2 regions of the Streptomyces sp. NPDC033180 genome follow, and region 1 is predicted to be linked to the other one. Evidence: riboswitches for the same ligand, from Rfam matches in the RefSeq annotation. Region 1 holds a riboswitch; the other holds the start of a gene.
What was found. Region 1 has a riboswitch for thiamine pyrophosphate ahead of thiO (glycine oxidase ThiO). Riboswitches for the same ligand answer to the same signal wherever they lie in the genome.
Positions count from the first base shown of each region.

Region 2: linked by a shared signal. The riboswitch ahead of thiM (hydroxyethylthiazole kinase) and the one ahead of thiO (glycine oxidase ThiO) in region 1 are both predicted to bind thiamine pyrophosphate.

Region 1 is NZ_JBVIPU010000001.1:401,907-405,107, reverse strand. Features, by position in the region: gene ACZ5WE_RS01905 (thiazole synthase) at 1-126, opposite strand, end outside; gene thiS (sulfur carrier protein ThiS) at 133-351, opposite strand; gene thiO (glycine oxidase ThiO) at 348-1,538, opposite strand; TPP riboswitch at 1,536-1,648, opposite strand; gene ACZ5WE_RS01890 (NAD(P)/FAD-dependent oxidoreductase) at 1,832-2,998, shown strand; gene ACZ5WE_RS01885 (Rv2175c family DNA-binding protein) at 3,051-3,201, shown strand, end outside.
Region 2 is NZ_JBVIPU010000017.1:154,266-157,466, forward strand. Features, by position in the region: gene thiD (bifunctional hydroxymethylpyrimidine kinase/phosphomethylpyrimidine kinase) at 1-176, opposite strand, end outside; gene thiE (thiamine phosphate synthase) at 173-811, opposite strand; gene thiM (hydroxyethylthiazole kinase) at 1,106-1,885, opposite strand; TPP riboswitch at 1,933-2,058, opposite strand; gene ACZ5WE_RS33315 (hypothetical protein) at 2,627-3,201, opposite strand, start outside.

The DNA of each region.
Region 1 (3,201 bases):
CGTGAGCTCCGTCCCGGACGCGACGAGGGAGCGTTCGAGCACGTCCAGGCTCGGCGCACCACCCGTACCCATGATCAGGCGGGAGGAAAGGGTGAGCCCACCGATGACGAAGGGGTCGTCTGCCATGTCGGTTCAGCCTCCTTGGACGGCGGTGAGGATTTCGACGCGGTCACCGTCGGCGAGCGGGGTGGCGGACCACCGCGCGCGCGGGACGACGGTTTCGTTGAGCGCGGCGGCGACGCCGGACGATGCCGCGGTCAGGGTGGCGACGAGGGCTTCGAGCGTGGTGCCCGCGGCCACGTCGCGTGTTTCCCCGTTCACGGAGACGGCGGTAACGGCTGAGAGGGTCATGCTGGCTGCTCCATGAAGCGCTGCGTAAGGGGCGTGCGGAAGAAGCGCCGAGGGGAGAACCCCCGCGCCTCGTCGGGCAGTTCACCGGTGGCCAGGGCATGCGCCATCACGTCACCGGTGACGGGCGTCAGAAGTACGCCGTTGCGGTAGTGCCCGGTGGCCAGCTGGAGGCCCGGGAGTGCGGTCGGGCCGAGCATCGGCGCGTTGTCGGGGGACCCGGGGCGCAGGCCCGCGCGGGTCTCCGTCAGCGGCAGTTCCGTGATGCCCGGTACGAGCTCGTGGGCGTCCCGAAGGAGCTCGTACACGCCGCCGGCCGTGACCGTCGTGTCCCAGCCGAGTTCCTCGCTGGTCGCGCCGACGACGAGCTCGCCGTTCTCGCGCGGCACCAGGTAGACGTGGCTGCCGCGCACGACGGCTCGTACGGTGCGGCTCAGGAACGGCGCGTAGCGCTGGGGCACCGTGAGCCGCAGTACCTGCCCCTTCACGGGGCGCACGGGCGGCAGAACGCCCTCCGGGACCCCGGCGAGGCGCCCGCTGAGGCTGCCCCCGGCGAGCACGGTCTGACCGGCCTCCAGGGCGGTGCCGTCGGCGGTGACGACTCCGGTGGCCCGGTCACCCGTGACCGAGAGGCGCTCCGCCCACGCGTGGTGGAAGACCACGCCCGCCCGCTCGCAGGCCACCAGGAGCGCCGCGGCGAGCCTGCGCGGGTCGACCTGGTGATCGCCGTCGACGCGAAGCCCGCCCCGGACGCCCGGCGCGAGCATCGGCTCCAGGCGGCGGCACTCGCGCCCGCTCAGCCACTCCGACGCGAGCCCCGACTGCTCCTGCAGGGTGTGCAGCTCACGCAGGTGGGCACGGTCGTCGGAGTCGAGCGCGACGGCGAGCGTGCCGCACGCGCGGTAGCCGACATCACGGCCGCTCGCCTCCGCCAGCTCGGCGGCGAAGTCGGGATAGCGCTGCGCGGAGGTCACATTCAGGGCGAGCAGCGCCTGCTCCCCGTAGTGCAGCTCGGTGACGGCGGCCAGCATGCCCGCGGCGACCTGCGCCGCGCCGCCGCCGGGCTCGGGGTCGACGACCGCTGTGGACAGGCCGCGCTGCGCCGCCCGCCAGGCCGTGACCAGGCCGATGATGCCACCCCCGACGACAAGGACGTCGGGGGTCTCTTGGGGTGGTGTACGTGGATGCATGGGTGTCCAGCCCCTCCCTTCGCCGGCATGACCCGGATCAGGTTCGTACGGTCGGAGGCCGTCCAGCCTCCCTCTCAGCCCGGTGCGTCCGGGCTCCCGCGAGTGCTCTGCACGGCAACCTTAGCCTTTGGTGCCCCGGCGTAGTAGGGCAGCTGTGCGGTCAGGGGCAGTGACGGTGTGTCAGAGATCTCCTCGCCGCGCCCTGAGGCGCGCGTCGCCCGCCGTCCTACAGTGATCGGGTGAGTGAGCAGCGGAGGCAGGAAGAGCGCCGGGTCGTCATCGCGGGCGCGGGGATGGCCGGGGTGCAGACCGCCGTGGCTCTGCGCGAGCAAGGGTTCGCCGGTGCGGTCACCCTGATCGGCGCGGAACCCCACCAGCCGTACGACAGGCCGCCGCTGTCCAAGGCCGTGCTGCTCGGCAAGGCGGAGGGCTCCGCCTTCGACATCGACTTCGAGGAGCTCGGTATCGAGCTGAGCCTGGGCCACGAGGTCACGGGCGTCCGTCCCGCGGACCACGAACTGGACACCGAGCGGGGCCCGGTCCCGTACGACGCCCTCGTCATCGCCACCGGCGCCGAGCCGGTCCTGCTGCCCGGCGCCTCCGGAGTCCCCGGTGTCCATCTGCTGCGCACCCTGGACGACGCCGAGCGGCTGCGGCCCGTGCTCGCCGAACAGCACCGCATCGTGGTCGTCGGCGCGGGCTGGATCGGCGCCGAGTTCGCGACCGCCGCACGCGAGGCGGGCTGCTCGGTGACCGTCGTCGAGGCCGCGGCACGACCGCTCGCCGGGGCGCTGCCCGCGGAGGTCGCGGCGCCCATGACGGCCTGGTACGCCGACGCCGGAGCCGAACTGCGCACCCACGCGCGCGTGGACCGCGTCGAGCCCGGCAGCGTCTTCCTTGCCGACGGCACCCGGCTGCCCGCGGACGCGGTCGTCGTCGGCATCGGCGCCCGCCCCGCCACGGGCTGGCTCGCGGACTCCGGCATCACCCTGGGCGCCCACCGGGAGATCGTCGCCGACGACCACCTGCGGACGTCCGAAGCCGATGTGTACGCGGTCGGCGACTGCTCCTCCTTCCCTTCGGGAAGGTATGGCGAGCGCCTCCTCGTCCACCACTGGGACAACGCCCTCCAGGGCCCGCGCACGGTGGCGGCCGACATCATCGGCGATACCCCTTCGGCGTACGACCCCGTCCCTTACTTCTGGTCCGAGCAGTTCGGCCGCTTCGTCCAGTACGCCGGGCACCACGCCTCCGCCGACGAGCTGGTGTGGCGCGGCGACCCCTCGGGCGCTGCCTGGACCGTGTGCTGGCTCCGGCGGGGCGCCCTGGTGGCCGTCCTCGCGGTGGGCCGCCCCAGGGACCTGGCACAGGGCCGCAAGCTGATCGAGGCGGGCGCCCACCTCTCCGCCGAGCTGGCCTCGGACCCCGCGGTGCCTCTGAAGAAGGCCGTGCTGCCGTAGCGGAGGGGGCGCTGCCCGGCCGCTGTCGGTGCCCGGAGATACGCTTGACCCCGTGACCGAGATTGACGCAAAGACTGATGCTCTCGTCCCCGAGTGGCTGCACCTTCCCGACATCGCAGAAATGCTCGACGTCGAGGTGACGCGTGTGCGCCAGCTGGTCAAGGAGGGCCAGCTGATCGCCGTACGCCGTGGTGAGAACCGCG
Region 2 (3,201 bases), on a different contig from region 1:
GCCGGGGGGACGGCGTGGATGCCGGTGACGCCTTGGGTGTTCTGTGCGGTCAGGGCGGTCAGAACTGCTGTTCCGTACGCGCCGTTTGCGGAGAACGCCTTCAGGTCGGCTTGGATCCCGGCGCCGCCGGAGGGGTCGCTGGCGGCGATGGTGAGGGCTATGGGCGGGCTGGTCACGCGGAGACCTCCGATCGCAGGGTGCGGACGAGGGAACGGGCTGCGGTCTCGGGGTCGGGTTGCCCGCAGACCGCGCTCACGACAGCGATCCCGGCCGCGCCACTTCCCCTGACCGCGGCGGCCTCGGACACGCCGATCCCGCCGATGGCCACGCAGGGCAGCGGGCTCTCCCGGACGATGCGGGCCAGGCCGCCCAGACCGAGTGGGGCGTCCGCGTCCGGCTTGGTGGACTGCGGGAACACCGGACCGACACCGAGGTGGTCGACGGCATCGGGTACGTGCGCCAGCTGTTCGGGACGGCTGACGGACAGGCCGACGTACGCGTGGGGGCCGAGCTGGTGCCGGGCGGTCGCGGGGGAGACGTCCCGCTGCCCCAGGTGGACGCCGTCCGCGTCCAGCCAGACCGCCACGTCCAGGCGATCATTGACGATCAAGGGGACACCGGTGCCCGCGAGTTTGGCCTGGATCAACCGGCCGAGCGCGCACAGCGTGCGGGCATCCGCGTCCGGATCGCGCAACTGGACAGCGGTGACACCCCCCTTGACGGCGGCTGCCACGGTGGCGGCGACGCCGCGGTCGCCGCAGAGCCGGGTATCGGTGACGAGATACAGGGACAGGTCGAGTGGTGGTCGCATGGGGTGCTCCTTGGGGTCTCCCGACCGGGGGAGGGGGTGGAGACGCATCGGGAGGTGCTTGGAAAGAGGTGCTGGGAAAGAGGTGTAGGGAAAGGGGAGGGCCCCTGACGTGCAGGAACCTTGAGTTATCCACAGGGGTGAGGGTGTGTGTCTGAGGGGACTGGCAGACTTGGTGTTGGGGTCGCCCCCCTGGGCGGGCGGGGGCTGATCAGCGGCTGATCAGCGGCTGACGTCCAGGCCGACCGCTCACCGCGGAACCCCGCAACACCCGCAACACCCGCAACACCCGCAAGTTCAGCGCAGGTTGAGAGTCTCGGCGAGCCGGTCCGGGCTGAGCTCGTGCAGCGCGTCGATCAGTGCGACCGCGAACGTGCCGGGTCCCGTCGAGCGGGTGGCGGCGGTTTCCGCCGCCACGGTGAGCAGGCCCGTCGCGGCAGTGGCGGCCAGCAGCGCGTCGCCGGTGACGGCTGTGCAGGCGGCCACCAGGGCGCCGAGCGAGCAGCCGGTTCCCGTCACCAGGGGCAGCAGCGGGTGCCCATTGGTCACGCGCACCACTCGCGCTCCGTCGGTGAGGACGTCCTCCGGACCGCTCACGGCGACCGCGCAGCCGTAGCGTCGGCTCAGCGCGTCGGCCGCGGCCAGCGCCGCTTCAGGGGCGTCCGTACTGTCCACGCCGCGCCCGCCCGTGCCGCCGTCGCCCAGCGCCAGGATCTCGGAAGGGTTGCCGCGAACGACCGCGGGGGGTGCGCTCTCCAGGAGTTCGTGGGCGAGCTCGGTGCGCCAGGGCAGCGGACCGACCGCCACCGGGTCGAGCACCCACGGGCGCCCGGCCCCGTCCGCTTCCTTGACCGCAACGCGCATTGCCTCAGCCGTCACGGAGGTCACCGTCCCCAGGTTGACCAGGACAACTCCGGCCACTCGGGCCAGTGCTCCGGCCTCCTCCGCGCTGTGCACCATCGCGGGGGCGGCCCCCGCCGCGAGCAGCACGTTCGCGGTGAACTGCGACACCACGACGTTGGTCAGGCAGTGCACAAGGGGTGCGGAGGTCCGCAGAGACGCGATCACGTCCGCCACAGCAGCACGGGAAACGGCAGGGCCGTTCTGGGCAGGTACGGAGGCAGTATCCATCGTCAACACCCTTCCTACGCCGGCATTACCCGGTCCAGGTTCATGCGGTCGGCGGAAAGGGGAGCAAGTCCCGTCCGCCCTCTCAGCCCGGCTACTCCCGAGCTCCCGCGGTGGTCACTACGCAATGTACCTCTCCCGGGGGCGGGCGTTCGCACTCGGGGCATCTCACGGCACGACACGGTTCCTGGCGCCGGCTACCACCACTGTTCGGTGCCCGTTGGCAGAAGGTCTACCGCCGGTTTGCCCTGCGGAGAGCGGACTCCTGCTCCCGCGGACCTTCTCCACCGCGCTGCGCGGCCTGGTCGTACTGGAATCCACCTGCCTGCGCCTGGACGCTGACTCCTACCTCACCGCCCACCTCGGCAATCACGTCCGGCCAGGACGCGAGGCGCTTACTCACCCCTGGTCGCAGCCACCACCGGAGGGCTCGTCACTGCGGTGGTGTTCGCCCACACGGAACCCGCCTCGCCCCAGCCACGAAGTCGAGGGCCCCGGGGTTCTCCGCGTGCCTGCGCAGCCACGACGTCACCCGCGACGTCACCCGCGACGTCCGCCCCGACGGCGGCAGACGACCCGCCAGGCTCTCGCTCCTGCGCGCCCCAACAGGCGGTCCACGCTGCGTACACCCTTCGAAGGTCCACTGTGCTGTGAACGAAGACCCACCCCCCATTGGCCTTGATCCGTTCCTCAGTTGGCAGCGCGCCTCGTATAGCGGTCAGGGTCGAACACTTCCCGGAACTGCGGGAATCGCTCGGACTTGGGGTCCAGCAGATCAATCAGGGCGATCAGATGCTGCTGCATCCCTGCTATCCGGAAGGTCGCAGGGCCGGCATCCTCGGCCAGGCCGTCGATGTCCGTGAGGAGCTGCCGGAACCAACTACGGAAGCTCTCGTCCACATCGAGTCTGGAGGAGAATTCCGCGAAGCCGAGACACCGTCGTCGACCGGGTTCGCCTTCCGGGTGCACCATCAGTTCGCCGATCGCCCGCTGCTGCGCACGGAAGAGACGCAGGTTGTTGCTCTCGGGAGAGGTTTGGTTGAGAGCTTTACCTATTTCGGAGATCTTGATCATGACATTCTGGTTCGTGCGTGACCGGCCAAGGTCGAGAAACTGAACGTCCCGGCGGAGAATTTCCACCCAGCCGAGATACTCGGCGAGTACGAAGACCGTGCTGCGCCGCGCGTACTCGGCCTCCTCCGCAGTGCCGTTGGCCAGGAAGGCGGTCAAGAATCCGTGCCTGGACCCAGGCGTCTGGTCCACGA